Regions from separate parts of the Synechococcus sp. TAK9802 genome, predicted to be linked through region 2. Evidence: predicted binding sites of a transcription regulator. Region 2 holds the regulator's gene; each other region holds the start of a gene.
The links. The regulator NtcA, encoded in region 2, controls nitrogen genes in cyanobacteria. The targets are predictions, from matches to a motif close to GTANCNNNNGNTAC.

Region 1 (6,610 bases), 900 kb from region 2:
ATCCAACACCGACGGAATCGACAACACCACGGCATTGCGCTCGGCGTCGATCCCACGCTCCCAGTCATCCACCCAGACGGTGTGGATCGGCAGATTCTCCAGCCCCGTGGCATCAAAGCCCAGATGCAGATGCAGGAAGCCGTTGCAAGCCGGCGTGGCCTGGCGCTGACGCTGCCACTTCGGCGCCACGGACTCCGGCAGCAGAGCAAGGGTGGACCAGATGTCGGCATTGCAGATCACTTGCCGTGCCGCAATCTGCGTTCCATCGGCCAACGTCACACCCACCACACGATCCCCCTCCACCCGCAGCTGCTGCACCGCCTTGCCGGTGTGCAGGCTGCCGCCGTGAGCTTTCAAGCCACGCACCAGGGCCTCAACCACCGCTGCACTGCCGCCAACGGGATAGTCGAGATGGGCATCCGGCTCAAACCACTCGCCGAACAGCGTGGCCATGGCTGCGGCGTTGGTGTCTCCCATCGGCATGCCGCTGATCAGGAAGGAGAGCAGATCCACCCAATGGCGCAGGAAAGGATCGCTGAGGTGACGATCCACCAGGGGCCCAAAAGAACCGGAGAGGTGACGCATCGCCGCAAGATGCGGCAACAGACGTCCACCGCGCTTCAGCAGTTGCGCCATGCCATCCACCCCAGGCCGCAGGGCCAGCAAGGGCAAAGCATCAGCAGCGGCGGCAATCGGCTGAAGCGCCTCCACAAAACGCCGCCATTCGGCGGCCACTTCGGGGCCGCGCAGGCTGCGCACCACAGCCTCAAAGTCGTCGTGCCCAACGGCGATGCGCAGATCCCCTTCCGGCAACAGGACATCCCAGCTGCGATATGGAATCACCTCCACGGTCTGGCCCAGCGCGCGCAACACCTGGGCCAGGGGATTGCTGCTGGGCCAACGCCCAAGACCACTCCAGAGGGATGGACCGGATTCGAAGTGATACCCCTGGCGTTGAAAGCCATGGGCGGCTCCACCGGGTTGGTGGTGGGCTTCCAGCACCAACACCTCCCGGCCGGCGCGGGCACACAAACCTGCGGAACAGAGCCCACCGATGCCGCTGCCGATCACCAGAACGTCGACGTCGCTTCTGATCATCCGCTCAGCATCCGCGTCATCATTGTGGTCATTGGCGCAAGACGATGCGCACTCGACTGCTGCTTCCCCTGCTGCTCCTGGCCTTGGCCTGGGGGCAGGAGCTGATCGACCAACTGCTGTTTGCGGGGCAGTGGAACCTGCCGATGGGGCCGGATCAACCGTGGTGGGGGGTGATCACAGCGCCATTCAGCCATGCCGGCGTCGGCCACCTGATCTCCAACAGCCTGGCGTTTCTGCCCCTGAGCTGGCTGGTGCTCAGCCGGGGGATGCGCGATTACCTGAGCGTCTGGCTGTCGGTGCTGCTGATCAACATTCCGGTGGCCCTGTTCTGGCCCGCCCGCAGCCATGGACTCTCGGGCGTGGTGTATGGGCTGCTGGGCTATCTGCTGCTGATCGGCTGGCTGGAACGCCGCATCCTCTCCATCGCTCTGGGCCTGGTGGCGTTCTGGCTCTACGGATCAGCCCTGATCGCCTTGATCCCTGGTGTCTCACCCGCCGGCGTCAGCTGGATCGGCCACAGCGCAGGGTTCATTGGCGGCTTGGTGGCGGCTCTTGCGGTGTATCGCGAGCCCACCGCCAATTGAAGACAGCCAGTTGAAGACAGCTGATTGAACACCTCCAGCTGAGCTCAGCCCTGGGCCAAAACCTCATCGAGAAACGCCAAGGGGCGCTCCATGGTTGCGGAGTAACCGAGCAGGCTTTGATCGCGGTGGCAATAGATCACGCTGTCATCGGCGTCGAGCAGCACGGTGGCGCCGCGCTGGGTGATGTAGTCGTCACAGGGCACGTAGGTGCGCCAGTTGCGGAGCACTTCATTCATGTTGCGCAAACGCTTGGTGGCGAGCTCAAACGGTCGCTGGAACCCAGCACCACCGGCCTGGCGGAACAGAGCCCCCCGGAAGCGCGGCAGAGGAAAGGCTTCAACCCACTCTTCATCGTCGAAGATCTGGGCCGCCGAGCGATCTCCGGTGTAACCGCGCAGCACCTCGCGCAGGGTGCCCGGCGAGCCCACGCCGGCGCACATCAGCAGAAAACCAGGCCAGGGCCCACCGGGGAGCTTGAGGCCGGCCTCCAACCCCAGGGCCTGATGCAACTGGGGTGATGGATCAGCGATCAGCTGCTGGAGGGGAAAGCCGGTGAAGGCCGCGAAGCGTTCGGCACTGGCGGCGTTGCCGATGCCGAACAGCTGAACCTTGACCCCAAGCGCCGCCAACTGGGGAAGCCTTGGCACCAGCGCCTGGGCGTATTCGATCGAATCGAAATCCCCCAGCTGGCCCTGCACAACAACGAGACGCTTGCAGCCGCTCTCCATGCCGGCAACTCCGGCCAGCCGTTGCAGCAGTGGGTCGAGTGGGATCATCCCGACAGGCTGACATTTCGCCTCCAAGAACGTGGATGGTGCTTTTGCGCACCGCCTGAGAGACTCAAATCAAAGGTAGGAAGCAGGTGGGCAAGAAATCTGGCTTCACAAGTGCTGAGATCGAAGAGATCAAGCGTCTGTATCTGCAGGAAGGGCGATCGATCCTCCAGATCCCCAAGATCCTGGGCAAAGGCAGCGAAAACTCCGTGCGCAATGCCCTGCACAAGGCACGGGTCAAGCATGCGCCGGAGGAACGCACCAAGCTGGAGCGATTCAAACCCGATCAAGTTTTTGGCAACGTCACCCTTTTAAAGCGACTCAAAAAAGCGAAAAAACTGAAGTTCCATGCCCGCTGCTCCTGTGGCTACGAATTTGACGTGGACCCATTCCGGCTAACGCTGCCGGAACACCACAAAGACAGAATTGCTGCATGCCAACGCTGCAGCAAAGCGCAAACAGAGGAGCGCTCCAAGCCTGAAGCCTGAGAGATTCAATCAAAACAAGTTCAACAGCGCACACAAAACCAACAAATATTTCAACGGCTTCACATTAATAAACACAAAATCCCACAAGTCGAATCAACCCTTTCTCCTGCCAGGACAGGGGTTAAGAGCAGAACTTGTATCAAGCTGACGCAGCCTTAACAATGGCTAAAGAGCAAGGTATCAAGCGGAACCTTGCTGCATTCGGGCAAGAACGTAGAACTCAAAAAGTTTTTACTCATCCCTATTCACGCCATGGAACTCACTTTCTTGGGCAACAAATATGCAAAGACAGAAGCAGTATCCACGAGGCCAACAATCCAACTGAAATACATGGGCAAAAGCTATCGGGCTGAGCAAATCAAATCCGTTCGCAATTGCGTTGCTCTGACCTACCGCGGCGTCTCCTACTCCAAAGTCTGAAGAGGCCTTGGGGCAGGGCACTAAGAACGCAGCCGACGTGACGGCATAACGCTGCGGGATCGGCACAATGGCGCGATGAGACTTCTGATCACAGTCCTGATCGCGTCCAGTGCTTTGGCCTGGCCGGCAAAGAGTGCGGAACCGATCCCCCTCGTGGTGGTTCCCTTCGATGCCGCATGGGGGTCGCGACGTCTTCCCGTTCAGCCCGCAGGGTTGTTGCCGCCACCTCCAATCCCTGGTCCGACTCCAGCCAGCGAAGCCAACGCTGCACCAAGGCCGCAACGCCAACGCTGGTGCCGGGGTGGCTGTTGAACGGGACTAGCTGCTGAGCGCGGCGGCTGTTGAACACAGGACGGCTTTCACCTGGAAGCGTTCTGTGTAAACCGAAAGGAGAACCCCCTTCGGGCCCTAACGATGCGAAACGCGGCGCTGTTGATGGCCAGCCTCCTTCTGGGATCCATGGCTCTTGCCGGTGGCAAGCGGGCCACAGCCCAAGGGCCGTCCGAGCAGTTCGCCACCGCTGAGGCGATGCGGGTGATCCCGAAGGGGGCAACGATCACCAACACCACTTGCAAGAGCATTGATGTGGGAGCCAGCAGCCGCTATCAGTGCAGCATCACCTACAGCCCCTGAGCTGATCGATGAAAGGCTGGCGTGCTGCGTGTTGGAGCCTGATCCTGTTGGGTATCCCGGCTGCGGGGCGCGCCGAATTTGATCAGTGTCGCTTGATCGATCAGGTGCTGAATCGCCTGGGCAACGCCATGGCCATCAACCGTTTGATCATTGCGGAAGGCAAGGACAGCACGGCTGTCGCTGCGGCGAGTGATGCTCTTGCCGAACAGAACGAGAGCTACCGGCGCACCAAACGCCAACGCGCCAAAGCCGGCTGCGATGGCTGGCAACGGGACTGACTGGCTGACGGGCTGTTGTCTGACTGACTCACTGACTCACTGACTCACTGACTCACGCCAGGCAAGCTGGTGAAGCGCTGATCGAGAGACCTTGGCCGTCACCGTCTGCCAGAACTGCGGAAGCCGCCGGTTTCGTGCCGACCGATCCATGGCCGGGCGGCTGGTCTGTCAGAACTGCGGCCTTGCGGCCGGCAGCCGAGCTGCGCGGTCCACACCGCACAGCAGGCGGCGCAGCAACGCAAAACGCTGGCTGGTGGTCCTGCTGATCGCGGTGATCGTGCTGGTGGTGGTCACGTCGTGAGCAACTGCACCACCTCAGCGGTGTTCGCCGACAAAGGCTTGGCGGCCAGCTGGTCGATGGCCTGACGCATGACTGTTTGACGCTCGGGGCCGTAACTGCCGCAGCGACTGAACACCTTGGCCATCCGTGATGCGGTGATCGGATTGCGGGAGTCGACCGCTGCGATCTGCTCCGCCATGAACCGGTAGCCACTGCCATCGATGGCATGAAACGCCTGAACATTGGCGGTGAATCCACCGAGAACAGCGCGAAGGGAATTGGGCGCCAGGGGATCGAAGCGCGGGTGCTCCAGCAGCTGCTGAACCCGCTCCAACGCGTTGGTCCTGGGGGCCGATGCCTCCATCGCGAACCAGGCATCCAGGATCACGGGCTTGTCTTGCCAACGCTCGTAGAACAGCGCCATCGCCTGCTCACGCGCAGCGCTGTCCTGCGGCAGCAAGGCCCGCAGGGCTCCCCGCGCCAGGGTCATCGAGGGGCCGGAAACAGCAGCCAATGCCTCCGCTTGAACCGTGGCATCACCAGCCGCGGCAAGCCAGCGCCAGGCCAAGGCGGTCAGGGCCCGGCCGCCCTGGCCCGCCGGCCAAGCCAGGCTCCAGTCAGCCCGGGCCAGCTCCAGAAGGCGACGCAGGGACGACTGCAATTGAACGCCCATCTCCTGGGTCCACGCCCGGAAGGCTTGATCCAGCGCCAGCGGATCCACCGGGGATTGCAACGCCTCCAATTCCGCCATGCCCGGCAGCGCCAGCAGCGCCGCCAGATCCATGCCATCACCACCGTCGTAGGCACAGATCCGCTGATCGAGGGCCTGAATCAGCGCCGCTTCCACGGCAGGCTTCGGCTGGTTTTCAGCCCGCGCCAACAGCACCTGGCGTGCCAGGCGCTGGGCCGCATCCCAGCGGCAGAACGGGTCATCATCGGAAGCCAACAGCTGCAAGCACTCCTCCAGCGGCTGCTCCAAACGCACCTGCACCGGGGCCGAGAAGCGGCGCAGCACCGAAAGGGCAGGGGGGGTGTCGCCAGGCTGGCCCTGCAGGGTGATGCTGGCGCGCTCAGCCTCCATCACCAGGAGCTGCTCCTCACCAACACGGCCTTGCTCCCCCACCAGGGCCATGGCAACCGGCAGCACCAGGGGCTGTTTGTCCGGCTGCCCCGGCGTCGGAGTCGTCGCCTGGTGCAAGTCCACCGTGAGCTCACCCGATTCGGGATTCCACTGCCGATCAATGCTGAGTTCCGGAGTTCCTGCCTGGTGGTACCAGCGCTTGAAGCGTTCCAAATCAAAGCCCAGCGGCTCGCCCTGGCTGGTGGCGCCATCGGCGATCGCCTGAACGAAGTCTTCCGTCGTGGCGGCTGTGCCGTCGAAGCGTTGCACGTACACCTCCATACCCCTCATGAACCGCTCGGATCCCAGCAGGGTGCGCAGCATGCGGATCAATTCCGCACCTTTTTCGTAGATGGTTGTTGTGTAGAAGTTATCGATCGCCTGGTATTCCGCTGGCTTCACTGGGTGGGCCGTTGGACCAGCATCCTCACGGAATTGGGTGTTGCGCAACATCGCCACATCCTCAATGCGCTTCACCGCCTCTGAGTGCAGATCCGCGGTGAAGCACTGATCACGGAACACCGTCAGGCCTTCTTTGAGCGACAGCTGGAACCAATCCCGGCAGGTGATTCGATTTCCACTCCAGTTGTGAAAGTATTCATGGGCAATCACACTTTCGATGCGCTCAAGTTCTGCATCGGTGGCCGTTTCCGCATCAGCCAGAACAAGCTTTGAGTTGAAAATATTCAGACTCTTGTTTTCCATCGCGCCCATGTTGAAGTGACGGACGGCAACGATGTTGTATTCATCCAGGTCGTATTCAAGGTTGTAAACCGATTCATCCCATTGCATGGATCGTTTCAACGAAGCCATGGCATGGGCCGTGAAGGGTTCATCCCCCTCCTCCACATGCAAGCGCAGGGTGACCTGCCGGCCCGACGCCGTTGTGTAGTGATCACGAATCTCCCTGAGGTCTCCGGCCACCAGGGCGAACAG
Region 2 (6,610 bases):
TTCATCCTCATGAAGGGGAGTGGGTTCCAGGTTGGCCGGGTTGAACCGCTTGGGGTTCATAACCGTGCCTGGAACATGCCGGAAGATCAGAAATTCCTGGGGGGAAAGGCGTAGGTCGTAGCCGTAGGAGGAGCAACCAAAACTCAGAACTGGCCGCAGCTTCTGCTCCGGCTCCAGGTGACGGACCAAACCGCTCTGGAATGGCTCGATCATTCCCTGCCCGGCCTGTTCAGTGATCCAGCGATCGCACTTGAGCATCAGAAACCTCGGCGCAACTCCGTGACTTGATCTGCCATCTCCACCACACCGGCGGGGATGGCAGGTCCAGTGATGATCACATCCATCGAAGCGGGCCGCTGCTCAAGGGCTGCAATCACGTCCGCCTCATCCAGGTATCCGAAGGCCACGGCAAGGCCGAGTTCATCCAATACCAGCTGGTCGAGATCTCCCTGGATCAGATGCTGGCGGCAGATGGACCAAACCTCAGCCACCGCCTCGGCACCGCCGGGATGCCCCGGAGAGGGGAGGCAGAGGGGCACTTCCGGCCGCAGCCAGACGAGGCCTCCACAGAGCTGCACCCGGCCGGCCGGTCCCTGCTGCACGCCCCCTTTGAGGAACTGACTGATCAGAACACGACTGCCCAAGCCGGCAGCTCGCATGGCCTGGCTGAGAACACTGGCGAAACTGCCTCGATAAGGCGCCGTATGCACTTGCAGCTGCCCTTCGGGAGCCGCCAGATGTAGGGGTGGCGGATCAGTGACGGCAGGCAAGGGCCTCAGGCCCGCCCGATGCAAGGCCTGCTGATCCCGATCCAGGGAATTTTGGAAGGATTGGGGGTCGGCGAGGCTTGTGGTCATCACGGAAGCATCTGTCCGGGCGACCCCGGCAAGACCTTGAATGTAGCGGCGAGATCACATTCCACAAGGGCATTGACACCACCCATGGTGTTTGGACAGGGCGAGAACCAACCGCCTGCGAGGCTTGACGAACTGCACACCACCGATGAGCCAATCCCCTGAACAACGCACTGATGGCCGTCGCCCGCAGCAGTTGCGACCGTTCTCGGTGACCTGGAATCCCATGGGGTTTGCCTTGAGCTCCCTTGTGGTTCACACCGGCCGAACCGCTGTTCTCTGCAGCGTTTGCTTGGAGGACAAGGTTCCCCGCTGGCGCGAGGGAGAAGGATTGGGATGGCTCAGCGCCGAATACCGGTTGCTGCCCGGATCCACCCCACAGCGGCAATCACGGGAGCTGATGAAACTCTCGGGTCGCACCCAGGAAATTCAGCGGCTGATCGGCCGAAGCCTGCGCGCCGTGATCGACATGGAGCGCCTAGGGGAGCGCACCTTGCTGATCGACTGCGACGTGATCCAAGCGGACGCCGGCACCCGGACGGCCTCGATCACCGGGGCTTGGCTCGCCCTGGACCAAGCCTGCCGATCCCTGGTGGACCAGGGAGTGCTGGAGCAATCACCCCTGATCGATCAGGTGGCGGCTGTATCCGTTGGCTTGGTTGATGGCCAGGCCTTGCTGGATCTGGACTACAGCGAAGACAGCCGAGCCGAGGTGGACCTGAACGTTGTGCAGTCCGGCGATGGCCGTCTGCTGGAAATCCAGGGGACTGCGGAGGGTGCGCCCTTCAGTCGCAGCCAACTCAATGAGCTGCTGGATTTAGCAGAGCCGGGATTGACATCCCTGATGCAGGCGCAACGCCAGGCCTTCAACGAGCACAGCAGCGTTACGTAATAACCGCTACATGGCGGCCACCGCCGGCTCCGTAACTTCGCCACACCAGGGGGTTGTCATGACCAGTAGCCGAGGTTTCAGCCGATACGCCCCGCAGATGGTGGCTCCAGCTCCCAGCGCAGAGCCCGCCAACCGCTCCCTGCTGGAGATCATCAGAGATCTCGATGGCGCCAGCAGTGAACTGGTGGATCGCAACAAGACCATCTTTTTCCCCGGAGATCCCGCAGAACGGGTGTATCTGATCCGCCGGGGAGCCGTTCGTCTGTCCCGCGTCTACGAATCGGGAGAAGAGATCACCGTGGCCCTGCTCCGCGAGAACAGCCTCTTCGGGGTGCTGTCACTGCTGACAGGTCAACGGTCCGACCGCTTCTATCACGCTGTGGCCTTCACTCGGGTCGAAATGGTGACGGCACCAGCGACCTCCGTGAAGGCCGCCATCGAAGCAGACACCAGCGTTGGCCTGCGCTTGCTTCAGGGTCTCTCCAGCCGGATTCTGCAGACCGAGACGATGATTGAAACCCTCACCCATCGGGACATGTCATCCCGGCTGGTGAGCTTCCTGCTGGTGCTTTGCAGGGACTTCGGCGTGGCAGATGAGCTGGGCATCACCATCGACCTGCGCCTGTCCCATCAGGCCATCGCTGAAGCAATTGGCTCAACACGCGTCACAATCACGCGTCTGCTGGGAGACTTGCGTCAATCCGGTCTGGTTCAGATTGACCGCAAGAAAATCACGGTTCTGGATCCGATCGCGCTGGCCAAACGCTTCAGCTAGGCCTGCCATCGCCCGACTTGTGCAGCCATGAGCGGCTGGACACTGATCCTGGTTCTGTTGCTGCTCGGGGGCGTGCTGTCGACCCTGGGCGACCGCTTGGGCAGCCGCGTCGGCAAAGCGCGACTGAGTTTGTTCAGCATGCGCCCACGGCGCACCGCCGTTTTGATCACGGTGTTGACCGGCAGCCTGATCAGCGCACTCTCACTTGGCCTGATGCTTCTGGTGAGCCGGCAGTTGCGGGTGGGCCTGTTTGAACTGGATGCCCTGCAGGAGAAACTCCAGGACAGCCGTCAGCAGCTGGAGGCAGCCGAGCGGGAACGGGACAAGACCCAAACAGAAACCAAACGGATCGCCATTGAGCTCGAGCAATCGCAGCAACGGGCCAACACCCTGCGCCTCGAACTGGCTCCTCTTCAGAAGGAGCTGGCCCAACTCGAAGCCGAACGTGAACGCCTCAGCCAGGACATCACCTCCCGCGATGCGGACATCCAGCGCACGGAAGCCGAACTCAACAGCGTTCGCAGCCACATCCGAGCCGGTGAGCAGGAACTCAAAGAACTGGAACGCAATCTGGTCGCCTTGCGGCGTGGATCTGTGGTGATCAGCAGCGGACAGACCTTGGCAAGAGCAACGGTTCGACTGGATGCTCCGGACCAGGCCAAACAGGCTGTCGACAGGCTGTTGCAGGAGGCCAATCTCAACGCCTACGGGAAAGTGCGGCCTGGCGAAGCACCCGAACGCCAGTTGATCCGCGTTCCGCGCAGCGATGTGGAACGCCTGCAAAGCATCATCCGCAAACCGGAGACCTGGGTGATCTCGCTGCGCTCAGCCACCAATGTGCTGCGAGGTGAAACAGCGGTGTACGCCTTTCCCGAGGTGCGTCCGAACCGGCCGGTGACCCAACGCGGAGACTTGCTGGCCACCACCACACTGCAACCGGATGAACGCACTCCAGAGGGCATTCGCACACGATTGAACCTGCTCCTGGCCTCGGCCTATGCCGAAGTGCAGCGGCGGGGATCCCTGAGCGAAGGCCTTCAGTTCGATGGATCAGCCCTCTCCCAACTGGCCCAGACCCTGATGAAAGGACCCAGCCAAAGCGTGGTCTTGGAGGTGATTTCCGCAGGGGTCAGCGACAGTGCCGATCCTGTCGTCGTCACCATTCAGGCCTCCCCATGAAACGGGTGGCCGTCCTCGATCCAGGCCGCTGCAAATGTGGTCTTGTGCTGGCCGATCTTCAGCTCGGCCTCGTGCGCGAAGGGCATGTGCTGGCCCCGGAGGCCGTCGAACCCTGGCTGGAGCACTGGAATCAAGACCAAGCTCTCGACCGCATCCTGATCGGCGATGGCACGGGAAGCCGAGCATGGATCCAGCGACTGGAACGGCTGGGCCATCTCACTGTGGTTCCAGAGCAGGGAACAACCCTGAGGGCGAGACAGCGTTACTGGGCGCTGTGGCCAGCTCGAGGTTGGCGACGGATGCTGCCGGCAGGACTGCGCATTCCACCGGTGGATCTGGATGCTGTTGCAGCTTTGGTGATGCTTGAGGAGCACCTGCAATGCCGCCTGAAATGGCCTGAGCCTGATCCCACGTTCTCGCTCAGAACCTGGCCCGGACCATGAAGGTGTAATCACCCCCCGGTTCCAGCCTGTAATCAGAACGCACCAGAAACCGCCGCAGGGCATCCTCGATCAGGGCACGTCCCAGGGATGGCTCCACCACCAGTTCACCGCGATCAAAGGCCCAGGAAAACTGCCACTCAAACCCTCCAGCAGAAACTTCACCCTCCACGCACTTGGCTTGAAAACACTGGCGGAGCACCCGCAAATGGGCCGTTGTCGCCGGAAGTGCCGGCATCAGTCGACCGGCTCCAGGTCATAGCGGAACCCGTTGATCCAGGTTCCAGCGCGCTCAAAGCTCTGGCGCTGAAGACGTTGAATCCCATCCAGAACAGCATCGAGAACAGCGCCGACACAGGGTTGCTCCGCCTTGCTGAACGGACCAAGAACATGGGACACCGTTCGGGCGCGGCGTTCGGCAGGGTTCTCAGCCGGCGCACCAATGCCGATCCGCAGCCTGGGGAACCCCTGGGTACCGAGATGCTGAATAGTGCTGCGCAAACCGTTGTGCCCGCCGGCACTGCCCTGGGCCCGCAACCGCAAACGACCCAGCGGAAGATCCATGTCGTCCACCAACACCAACAATTGGTGAGGCTCCAGGCCGAACCAATCGAGAGCCGCACGAATGGAACGACCGCTGTCATTCATGTAGGTCTGAGGCATCAGCAAGCGCAGCCGCTGCTCACCAACCCCTGTATCGGCTGCAAGACCGTGCAACTTGGCCTGCTGACGAAAACTGAACCCAGAGCGCTCACCCAAAAGCTCGAGGGCCATGAAGCCGATGTTGTGACGGGTGCCGGCATATTTCACACCCGGATTTCCCAGACCCACCACCAGCTTGAGATCAGTGGTCATACCGCTGGAACGACTCAGTCGCTGGGGGGAAGTTCTTCAACCGGCTTCGCAGCCTCACCGGAAACTTCCGGATCAGCCATGGCTTTGTTGATCTCGCGTTCGAATTCCTTGGAGGCGGATTGGAAGCCTTTCAGGGTTTTGCCAAGAGTCCGACCAAGCTCGGGCAGGCGTTTCGGCCCGAAAACCAACAAGGCAACGGCGCCGATAACCGCCATTTCGGGGAGACCGACGCCGAAGATGTTCATGGGTGCAGATCAGCCGAGGCCGTTCCAGTTCACGTTGATGCCCTCGAGGATGAGGGACTTGTTGTACAGCTGAAGAATCACCAGCAGAAACACCAGGAACAGCACCATGAAGATGCCCATCACGGGAGTGGTGCCCCATCCAGGAACCACCTTGCCGTACTCGGAGTTCAGTGGGCGGAGAAGGTCTCCCAGACGGGTGCGTTGTGCCATGGCGACGCCGGGTCTCGGGTGGTTTGAAGTCTCGATACTGTAGGGGCCGACTCCGGTTCGGGGTTGATCCTGTCGAGAGATGTGATGGAAACGTCGTCCCCAGCCCTGTCCGTCGCCATTGGCGTGCTCGCCGTTTTGTTCGGACTCACCGGATTTGGCGTGTACCAGGCCTTTGGCCCTCCATCAAAAGCACTCGACGACCCGTTCGACGATCACGAGGACTGATCCACCACCAGGGAGACGAGTTCTCCTGGGGTGATCACCACGGCAGAAGCGGCAATTGAGTCGGCTTCCCTGCGGACCCTCCACCCCGCTCCGGGGGTCCAGCGACAGCGCGCTGATCCCGAATTGAGCAGCTTCAGCATGCAACCATCGGCATGGCGCTCCAACCCCACCGGCGTGAGTGGAAACGGCAGCGATGGAAACCATTGGCGCTGCTCCGCCGGCAAGTCCGCACACCACCCGGGCTCACGAAAGGCAATGGCCGCCTGAGACACACCGGCATCGCTCCATGAGCCGGCGAACGGCATGAGGGCCAAGCGCTGGCGATGCCACCCCTGATCAGCGCTGGGATCTGGCCAGGTCGGGCCCCGCAGCAGCGAAATTCCAAGTCGGTCTGAAGACCAATCCACACCCTGGGGGCCGTCCAGCAACACAGCCATCCCGCCTCCGGGAGCCGCCGACTGCGAGGCGAACCAGGAGATCACAGGCACTTCCCAACGGGCTTGTTCTCGAGCCGTCATCGGTGCAGCCGGCCGTTCGACCACCCCTCCACTGGTGTCGGCAGCGATGCGGACGGCGGGGGTCGCCAGCGGTAGCTCGAGACGCAGCAACTCATGGGTCTGGCGCCAGTCGATACCGCAGATCAGCTCCAGCCAGGGCGTGTCGGCCTTCAGCCGCAGGTCCAGACGCATGCAACTGGCACCGAGCTGGCGCCGCAGCACCAGATGCGCCACCAGGGGGCCCTGATCGAGCCACTCCAGGGAATCCGTACAGAGCACACCTAGGGGCTGAGATCGGTAGTCCGCCGCAAGATCCCAGGCATCCCAGAATTCGCCCCGGTCCCGATAGCGCTCTAACTGCAAGGAAGACGACAACTGATTCCGTCCATCGCGATCCCGCAAAGCCAGCAGTCCGGCCGAGGAGACATCGAGCTCGAT
Region 3 (6,610 bases), 1.1 Mb from region 2:
GGGGGATGACCTCAAGCAGATGCTCGAGGCGAGTGTGCTGCCGTCCGGTGTGACCGCTTGACGGCAGCGGGCCTCATCCCCGATAACAGTCCTTTGAACCGTCGCGATGGCTACCGCTTCTGCGGGCGTTGCTGCTGTCCTCTCTCCGCTGTGTGGACGTGACTTCCTTTCCTCAGCGGATTGTTCCGCCGAGGAAACAGCAGCGTTGCTGGATCTGGCTGCACAACTGAAGAGCGGCGATCGTCGGATAGATCTGGGCAACCGTGTGCTGGGTCTGATCTTCAGCAAGGCCTCCACCCGAACCCGTGTGAGTTTTCAGGTGGCCATGGCCCGTCTCGGCGGCCAAACGGTGGATCTCAATCCTTCCGTCACCCAGCTGGGCCGCGGCGAGCCGCTGGAAGACACGGCCCGGGTTCTGAGCCGTTACTGCGATGTGCTGGCGATTCGCACCTTCGCCCAGCAGGAACTGGTGGACTACGCCCATTGGGCCTCGGTGCCGGTGATCAATGCCCTCACCGATCTGGAGCATCCCTGTCAGGCCCTGGCCGACTTCCTCACCATGCAGGAAGCCCATGGCGCCCTTCCTGGTCAGACCCTGGCCTATGTGGGCGACGGCAACAACGTGGCCCACTCCCTGATGCTCTGCGGCGCTCTGCTGGGGGTTAATGTGCGGATCGGCTGCCCCGAGGGCTTCGAGCCCTTGCCGGGCGTGCTTGAGCAAGCCCAATCTTTGGCACAGCACGGTGCCTCGATTGAGGTGGTGACTGACCCTCGTGAGGCGGTGGCGGGTGCCCAGGCCGTTTACACCGACGTTTGGGCCTCCATGGGCCAGGAAGCCGAACAGGCGCAGCGGGAGCAGGCCTTTGCAGGGTTCTGTGTGGATCAAGCCCTGATGGAGCAGGCGGCAGCCGATGCGATCGTTCTGCACTGCCTGCCGGCCCACCGCGGTGAGGAGATCAGCGCCGAGGTGATGGAGGGCACGGCGAGCCGCATCTTTGATCAGGCCGAAAACCGTCTGCATGCCCAGCAGGCTCTGTTGGCGGCGTTGATGGGTGGGCTGTGACGGTGATCCACCGCTGGTTGGTGCCGTTGATCGTCACCGCCCATGCGGTGGCAGCGTCAGCGGATCAGGCCACCGACAAACAACAGCAGAGCACCATCGCCCGCTGGACGGCCGAGAAAATCTGTGAAATGGGCGTGGATGCCTTTTACGCCTTGCCGGATCCTGAGCTCAAAACCATGTTCGAGCGCGACACCTCGATGCGTTATGAGGATGTTCCCAACGCACCAACCGATCAGGAAAAGTCCCGTATCACCGGGCAGTTGATGGGATATCTGATGGCGGCCTGTCCGCAAGAGCTTGAGTCGTATAAAAACCGCTGAAAAGCATCGCGATGCGTAAGGAACGCTGCTGGGTTTGGTTCAAAGGTGGCCTCTCTGAGGAGGGGCACTGGATGTCGGGCTGGGTGGCCAGCACAACCGAGCAGCCGGGGCTGCTGATTGAGCATCCCGGCTATGTCTCCTGCCGGGTTCCGGAATGGCGTGTGGTGTTCAAGGAGCCCAAAGACCTGAACCTGGCGCCGAGCATTCCCGAGGCTGCGGTGTGGAAGCTGGTTTGAGCTGAGCCTGCGCTTGCGGCACACGGCAAGGAACGGTACAAATGTATTGCCCGAACCTTTTCTTGCGGTGACCCGTGCCCCCCAGGAGCCCCTCACCACTGCTCAGCAAGAGCTTTACGACTGGCTGGCGGACTACATCGGCACCCATCGCCACAGCCCTTCGATTCGCCAGATGATGCAGGCGATGGGACTGCGCTCTCCTGCACCGATTCAGAGCCGGTTGCGCCATCTTCAGCAGAAGGGATGGATCACCTGGCAGGAAGGCCAGGCGCGCACCCTGCAGCTCTTGGGCGACATGGTGGGTGCCGCCGGGATTCCCGTGCTGGGCGCCGTTGCAGCCGGTGGCCTGGTGACGGCTTTCGATGATGTTCAGGAGCATCTCGACCTGGCGCCCGTGCTGGAGACCCGTGGCCTGTTTGCCCTGACGGTGAATGGTGACTCGATGGTCGACTCCCACATCGCCGATGGGGATGTGGTGTTGATGGAGCCGGTGCAGGATCCGCAGCGGCTGCGCAACGGCACGGTGGTGAGTGCTCTGGTGGCTGGCAGCGGCACCACCCTCAAGCACTTCCATCGCCAGGGGCCGACGGTGGTGCTGGAAGCTGCCAACCCCGCTTATCAACCGATTGAGCTCCCCGCCGAACAGGTGGAGGTGCAGGGTCGCTTGGTTGCTGTCTGGCGGCAGGTCTGAGGCTCCCGCGGTGTAAGCTGTGTCACGACCACGGCGGCTCTGAAGCCACCACGTCGACATGGGGCCATAGCTCAGCTGGTAGAGCACCTGCATGGCATGCAGGGGGTCAGGAGTTCGAGTCTCCTTGGCTCCATTCACAAGAAAAGCCAGTCCAGAACTGGCATTTGAGCGGTCCACACGGGCCGCTTTTTGATGTCAAATCGCTAAATATCATTTTTTGTGCGCCAAAGTGTGCGCCAAATGCCCCTAAGCGGTGATCGACTGAGCGGTGCTAGTGCCAAAAACGCGCTGTGTATCCGCCTGAACGACAAAGGGGTTGGCGCTGCCCCTATAAAGGTTCTGTAGCAACCGCTACCAACAACGTTCACCTCGCTACTGCGAGGCGCAGATCACCAGGCCAAGGAACGGGGACCTGGATTTCTGAGGAACCTCAAATGACCCTGACCTATCGCGGCCAGAAGTACGACCAGCAGAAAGTGGCTGGCGCTTCCGACAAGCCTGCTCTGACCTACCGCGGCGTTTCCTACGCCAAGTGATCAAGGCTTAATCAGAAGATCCCAAGCCCCTGCCCGCGGCGGGGGTTTCTCTTTCCCTATGACTCTTGAAGAGTCAGTCTTATGAGTAGAACAAGAGGAAATTCAGGGCTAAGGAGACAAATACGAGATCAAGTAGATATCTGGTAGTCGTTTCTTACCACGAAGCCTTCGCCTCCAGAAGGGTTTAGGTGCAAATTACATAAGTGACATATGGCTAAGTCTAATCATCGTAGGCAGTTGAGATTATATTTCGGATTCTCGATTTATGATGAAAATTTTATCCAAAGCCATTCTTTTTTCGATAGCACTTGGATTTGTAAGTCACAGTGGGGTTCGAGCTAACGAGGTTTCGACCGGGACGACGGATCTTGGCTTTTTTGTGGCCGAAGATCCTACTAAGGTAAACAGCGGAGGTAATACTACGTCGAATTTATATAAGCTTTCGTCTGACGGAGCAGTTACTTTATTGCAGGAAGATATATTTCCGGATGTTGGCACAAACTCATTTACATCTAGCAACTATGCGGTAGATGAGTCTAAGGGCAAAATTTACTTTCTTGAGGATGATAGGGGAGGTGGTGCTGCAAGGCGTTATAGAAAGTACGATATTGAAAGTAACGAATTTGAAGATTATGTAACTGTTACTGGCCTGCCTTCTGGGGCGGTGCCAATTAACATTGGCGTTGTCTCGAAGAGGAATGATACAGCAGAAAAGAAATGTATTACAAGCGGTGACACATGTTCCGACGGTGATGCGGAATTTGTATCACTTGGGGGTTCAGGTACGAGTGAACTCATAAGAGTCGACAGTGATGGAATTAGCACTGGAGGAAGCAGTAGTAAAAGTCTCGTCAAATACGTAGGAGATGAATTGCACATTGGCGAAAACTCGTGGATTACCAAAGAGGAGGGGGGAGACAAAAAGTGTACGCAAAAGATGCAAGTGGAAATCCAATTCCAATCGATTACACGAATGGGACGCGCTTGCTGATCAATGGGCGTGATGTTGAAAAAAGCATTGACAATGTTGGTGCCTTGTCTGCGGCGCTCGGCTCTATACCTGCTATTAGTGCTGACTCGCAGTTCACCTGTGGATTTGGTGGAGGTACGCACAGCAATGCATACGCGTTGAGTGCTGGGTGTGCATCAAGAGTGTCTGAACGTGTTTCCCTTAATGCAGCCTTGGCAACGGTCATCAATAACCAAACGGGTGATACGGATGACAATCTTTCAGCGCGTGCTGGTTTCACATTTAGGCTTGGAAAGGTTGATGATTCGCCAAAAGTTGCTGCACGTAAAGCTGCAGCACTAAGCGATGAGGTGGCTAAACTCAGGGAAGAAAATAAAGCTATGCGAGCTGAGAGTTTGATGCAGCAGCAAGTAAATGCATCCCTTCTTGCACGTTTAGAAAGGCTGGAAAAAATTGCATCTGGTCAACTTTCCTTGCTGGGTGATCGTGCTTCAAGTGACTAATGCCAAACGTTCTTGATTTCGTTTAGCCAGGGCCGTTGCTGAGCGATGAGGTGGTTAAGCCACCCATCGTCAGCAAGGCCACTGTTCAGCGGTGAATCAGCAAGCTGTCACCGCATTGGACTGATGAGCAGCTAGACCAGGTGGTTGAGATGTTCCAAGCGCACGGGCTGCTGTGATCAATGTTGTTCTGCGATTCGAACAACACGGCGGCAGTAAGCGATGAACTCCTTAGGGGGCATGTCCCCTTTGGCGTCATTGGTCTGCCAGCTGACGATTTCAAAGTCAGGAACCGGCTCAGCTTTGACGTGATCAACGGTCGGCAGCATGGCGAAACGCTTTTTGTAGTCAGCGCCTTGAGCCTTGGCTTCCTCGTTGTTGTAGGTGCCCAGCAGCTTTGGATCCAGCTTGGAGCCGTCGTAAGGATCAAAGCCGTTGCAGCGGTGGAATGCCTGATTGATGGCTTCTATCGCTTCCTTGACGCTGTACTCACCACCACACCTCTTGTCGCGTCTGGTGACTGCCACAGCCTTCTTACGGATCAGGTCGCTGTAGTCCTCATCGCTAAGCCCAACCCAAGCAGGAGCAGACCAGCCCACACCAACTCCATCCAGTCATTTGCATCTAAATAGCAATGGCCCTAACCACCAAGGCAGAACGCAAACGCCGCAGGGAAGCTGCTCTGGCCAAGATCAGCGATGGGTATGGCTTCGCCGACACCATGACGTTTGTGATGCAGGAGTGGGGGTGCTCCCGTTTAACTGCAAGACGGGACCGTCATTGGGCGCATGGCGAGCTTCAACTGGGCCTTGATGCACACGATGCTCAGCACCTGGTGACCCATCTCTGCACCAGCCTTCAACGCATCAGCCTTAAGGCCGAACACGACAAGCAGTTCTCAGCCAGCGTCGGCGCACTGCGGTTGCTGTACGACATCCTGTTGGCTCGGAAGCTGGACAACGAAGCCATCAGGGCAAGCGTGACCACGTAGCAGCAGCAATCAGAGAAAAGTTGCCCTCAACGAATCCTGATCCTTCGTTGAGTACCAATGCAGCAATGGAAGCAAACGCCAGCCGCAGCTAGCGAGCTAGGCATAAGCAAGGACACGCTGAAGCGAAAAATGGAATTCAGAGGTGGATTCCTAGAGAACAAAGTCCACTACAACCTGGGCCCAAGTAAGAACAGCACCATCACCTGGGATGTTGATCGTATTCGTGATGCGTTCAACAAGCGTGGCCTTCAGGCTCGCTCTCAGCAGGGGGTGTCTTGAGCGATAAGACATCTCACTAAAGACTTGATGCCTTGCGTTGAAGCCAAGAAGCGGCATTTAAAGCCTGCTGAGCTATGCGCGCTTTGGCGAAATGCCCCGTATCGGCTTGCTTTTAATGAGCTGACTCACGAGGTTGAGCTTGATGGCAGACCTCTACCGGTTGCGGACATTGAGGAGGCGTACATCGGGCTGTCTGAGGTTGGTTATGAGGCCAATCCCAAAACAGCTGCTGACACGGTTTTAAAAGTTGCGCGGGAGGGGCGCTATCACCCTGTGCATAGGTATTTCGAGGACCTCGAACAGGACGAATCAATTCGATCTGTCGACCTATCGAACTTCTCCGAGGATTACTTCGGGACTTCAGACCCGCTGTATGACGCGATGTGGGCTGCAGCTTTGCGTGGAGCTGTATGGCGTGTGTTTCGTCCGGGTTGTCAGTTCGATTTTGTCCTGACGCTTAAAGGGGCTCAGGGCATCCGAAAAAGCTCAAGCTTTCAGGCGCTTGTCCCTAACCCTGATTGGTTTTCTTCCTCTACGCACGATCAGGCCAAAGACATGACGGTTGCTGCGCATCGTGTCTGGATTACGGAGCTTGCAGAGCTGGAACACATCACGGGTAAGCGATCAAGAGGGGCTCTCAAAAACCACATAACCACCAGGACAGACCTCTGTCGTGTGCCTTAAGGGAGGTCCTATGAGCGCCCTAAGAGACGTTCAAGCATGGTCGCCTCCGTCAATGGCGATGAGTTCCTCAAGGACCAAACGGGCGATCGCCGGTTTTGGGTCGTTGATCTTGGTCGGCATGTCATCGACACCCACAAGCTGAGCCACGATCGGGATCGCATCTGGAAGGCTGCTATTGCCCAATACAGGGCCGGGAAGCGTCCTTGCTTGCTGCAGGCTGAGCAAGCCCTGAGCGATCAGCGGAATCAAGCCTTCCGCAGCGAGAACATCTACCTCTCAGCAGTAGAGGAGAGATGCCTCGGGAAGCTCAAGGCATGCTCAAGTGGTTTCGTCACTCGCT

Region 1: SynTAK9802_RS12795 (DUF4278 domain-containing protein) is a predicted target of NtcA. The motif match lies at 3,121-3,134, and genes of this name have one in related genera.
Region 3: SynTAK9802_RS07935 (DUF4278 domain-containing protein) is a predicted target of NtcA. The motif match lies at 2,652-2,665, and genes of this name have one in related genera.

What each region holds. Positions count from the first base shown of each region.
Region 1 is NZ_CP047937.1:1,527,679-1,534,288, forward strand. It holds gene SynTAK9802_RS08880 (NAD(P)/FAD-dependent oxidoreductase) at 1-1,098, opposite strand, end outside; gene SynTAK9802_RS08885 (rhomboid family intramembrane serine protease) at 1,143-1,682, shown strand; gene SynTAK9802_RS08890 (peroxiredoxin-like family protein) at 1,727-2,458, opposite strand; gene SynTAK9802_RS08895 (hypothetical protein) at 2,545-2,943, shown strand; gene SynTAK9802_RS12795 (DUF4278 domain-containing protein) at 3,196-3,363, shown strand; gene SynTAK9802_RS08905 (hypothetical protein) at 3,439-3,675, shown strand; gene SynTAK9802_RS08910 (hypothetical protein) at 3,799-3,996, shown strand; gene SynTAK9802_RS08915 (hypothetical protein) at 4,005-4,274, shown strand; gene SynTAK9802_RS08920 (transcriptional regulator) at 4,366-4,575, shown strand; gene pepN (aminopeptidase N) at 4,565-6,610, opposite strand, start outside.
Region 2 is NZ_CP047937.1:240,698-247,307, reverse strand. It holds gene dcd (dCTP deaminase) at 1-258, opposite strand, end outside; gene SynTAK9802_RS01280 (cob(I)yrinic acid a,c-diamide adenosyltransferase) at 258-857, opposite strand; gene rph (ribonuclease PH) at 1,003-1,746, shown strand; gene ntcA (global nitrogen regulator NtcA) at 1,805-2,521, shown strand; gene SynTAK9802_RS01265 (DUF3084 domain-containing protein) at 2,549-3,700, shown strand; gene SynTAK9802_RS01260 (resolvase) at 3,697-4,143, shown strand; gene SynTAK9802_RS01255 (DUF3146 family protein) at 4,121-4,378, opposite strand; gene pth (aminoacyl-tRNA hydrolase) at 4,378-4,995, opposite strand; gene SynTAK9802_RS01245 (TatA/E family twin arginine-targeting protein translocase) at 5,010-5,240, opposite strand; gene psbH (photosystem II reaction center phosphoprotein PsbH) at 5,250-5,450, opposite strand; gene psbN (photosystem II reaction center protein PsbN) at 5,535-5,675, shown strand; gene SynTAK9802_RS01230 (glycoside hydrolase family 38 C-terminal domain-containing protein) at 5,663-6,610, opposite strand, start outside.
Region 3 is NZ_CP047937.1:1,351,088-1,357,697, reverse strand. It holds gene ftsH (ATP-dependent zinc metalloprotease FtsH) at 1-61, shown strand, start outside; gene argF (ornithine carbamoyltransferase) at 107-1,063, shown strand; gene SynTAK9802_RS07955 (hypothetical protein) at 1,060-1,383, shown strand; gene SynTAK9802_RS07950 (hypothetical protein) at 1,395-1,619, shown strand; gene lexA (transcriptional repressor LexA) at 1,687-2,310, shown strand; tRNA gene SynTAK9802_RS07940 (tRNA-Ala) at 2,371-2,443, shown strand; gene SynTAK9802_RS07935 (DUF4278 domain-containing protein) at 2,745-2,846, shown strand; gene SynTAK9802_RS07930 (hypothetical protein) at 3,226-3,837, shown strand; gene SynTAK9802_RS07925 (YadA-like family protein) at 3,831-4,319, shown strand; gene SynTAK9802_RS07920 (hypothetical protein) at 4,496-4,843, opposite strand; gene SynTAK9802_RS07915 (hypothetical protein) at 4,951-5,307, shown strand; gene SynTAK9802_RS07910 (hypothetical protein) at 5,365-5,586, shown strand; partial or broken gene SynTAK9802_RS12625 (VapE domain-containing protein) at 5,614-6,610, shown strand, end outside.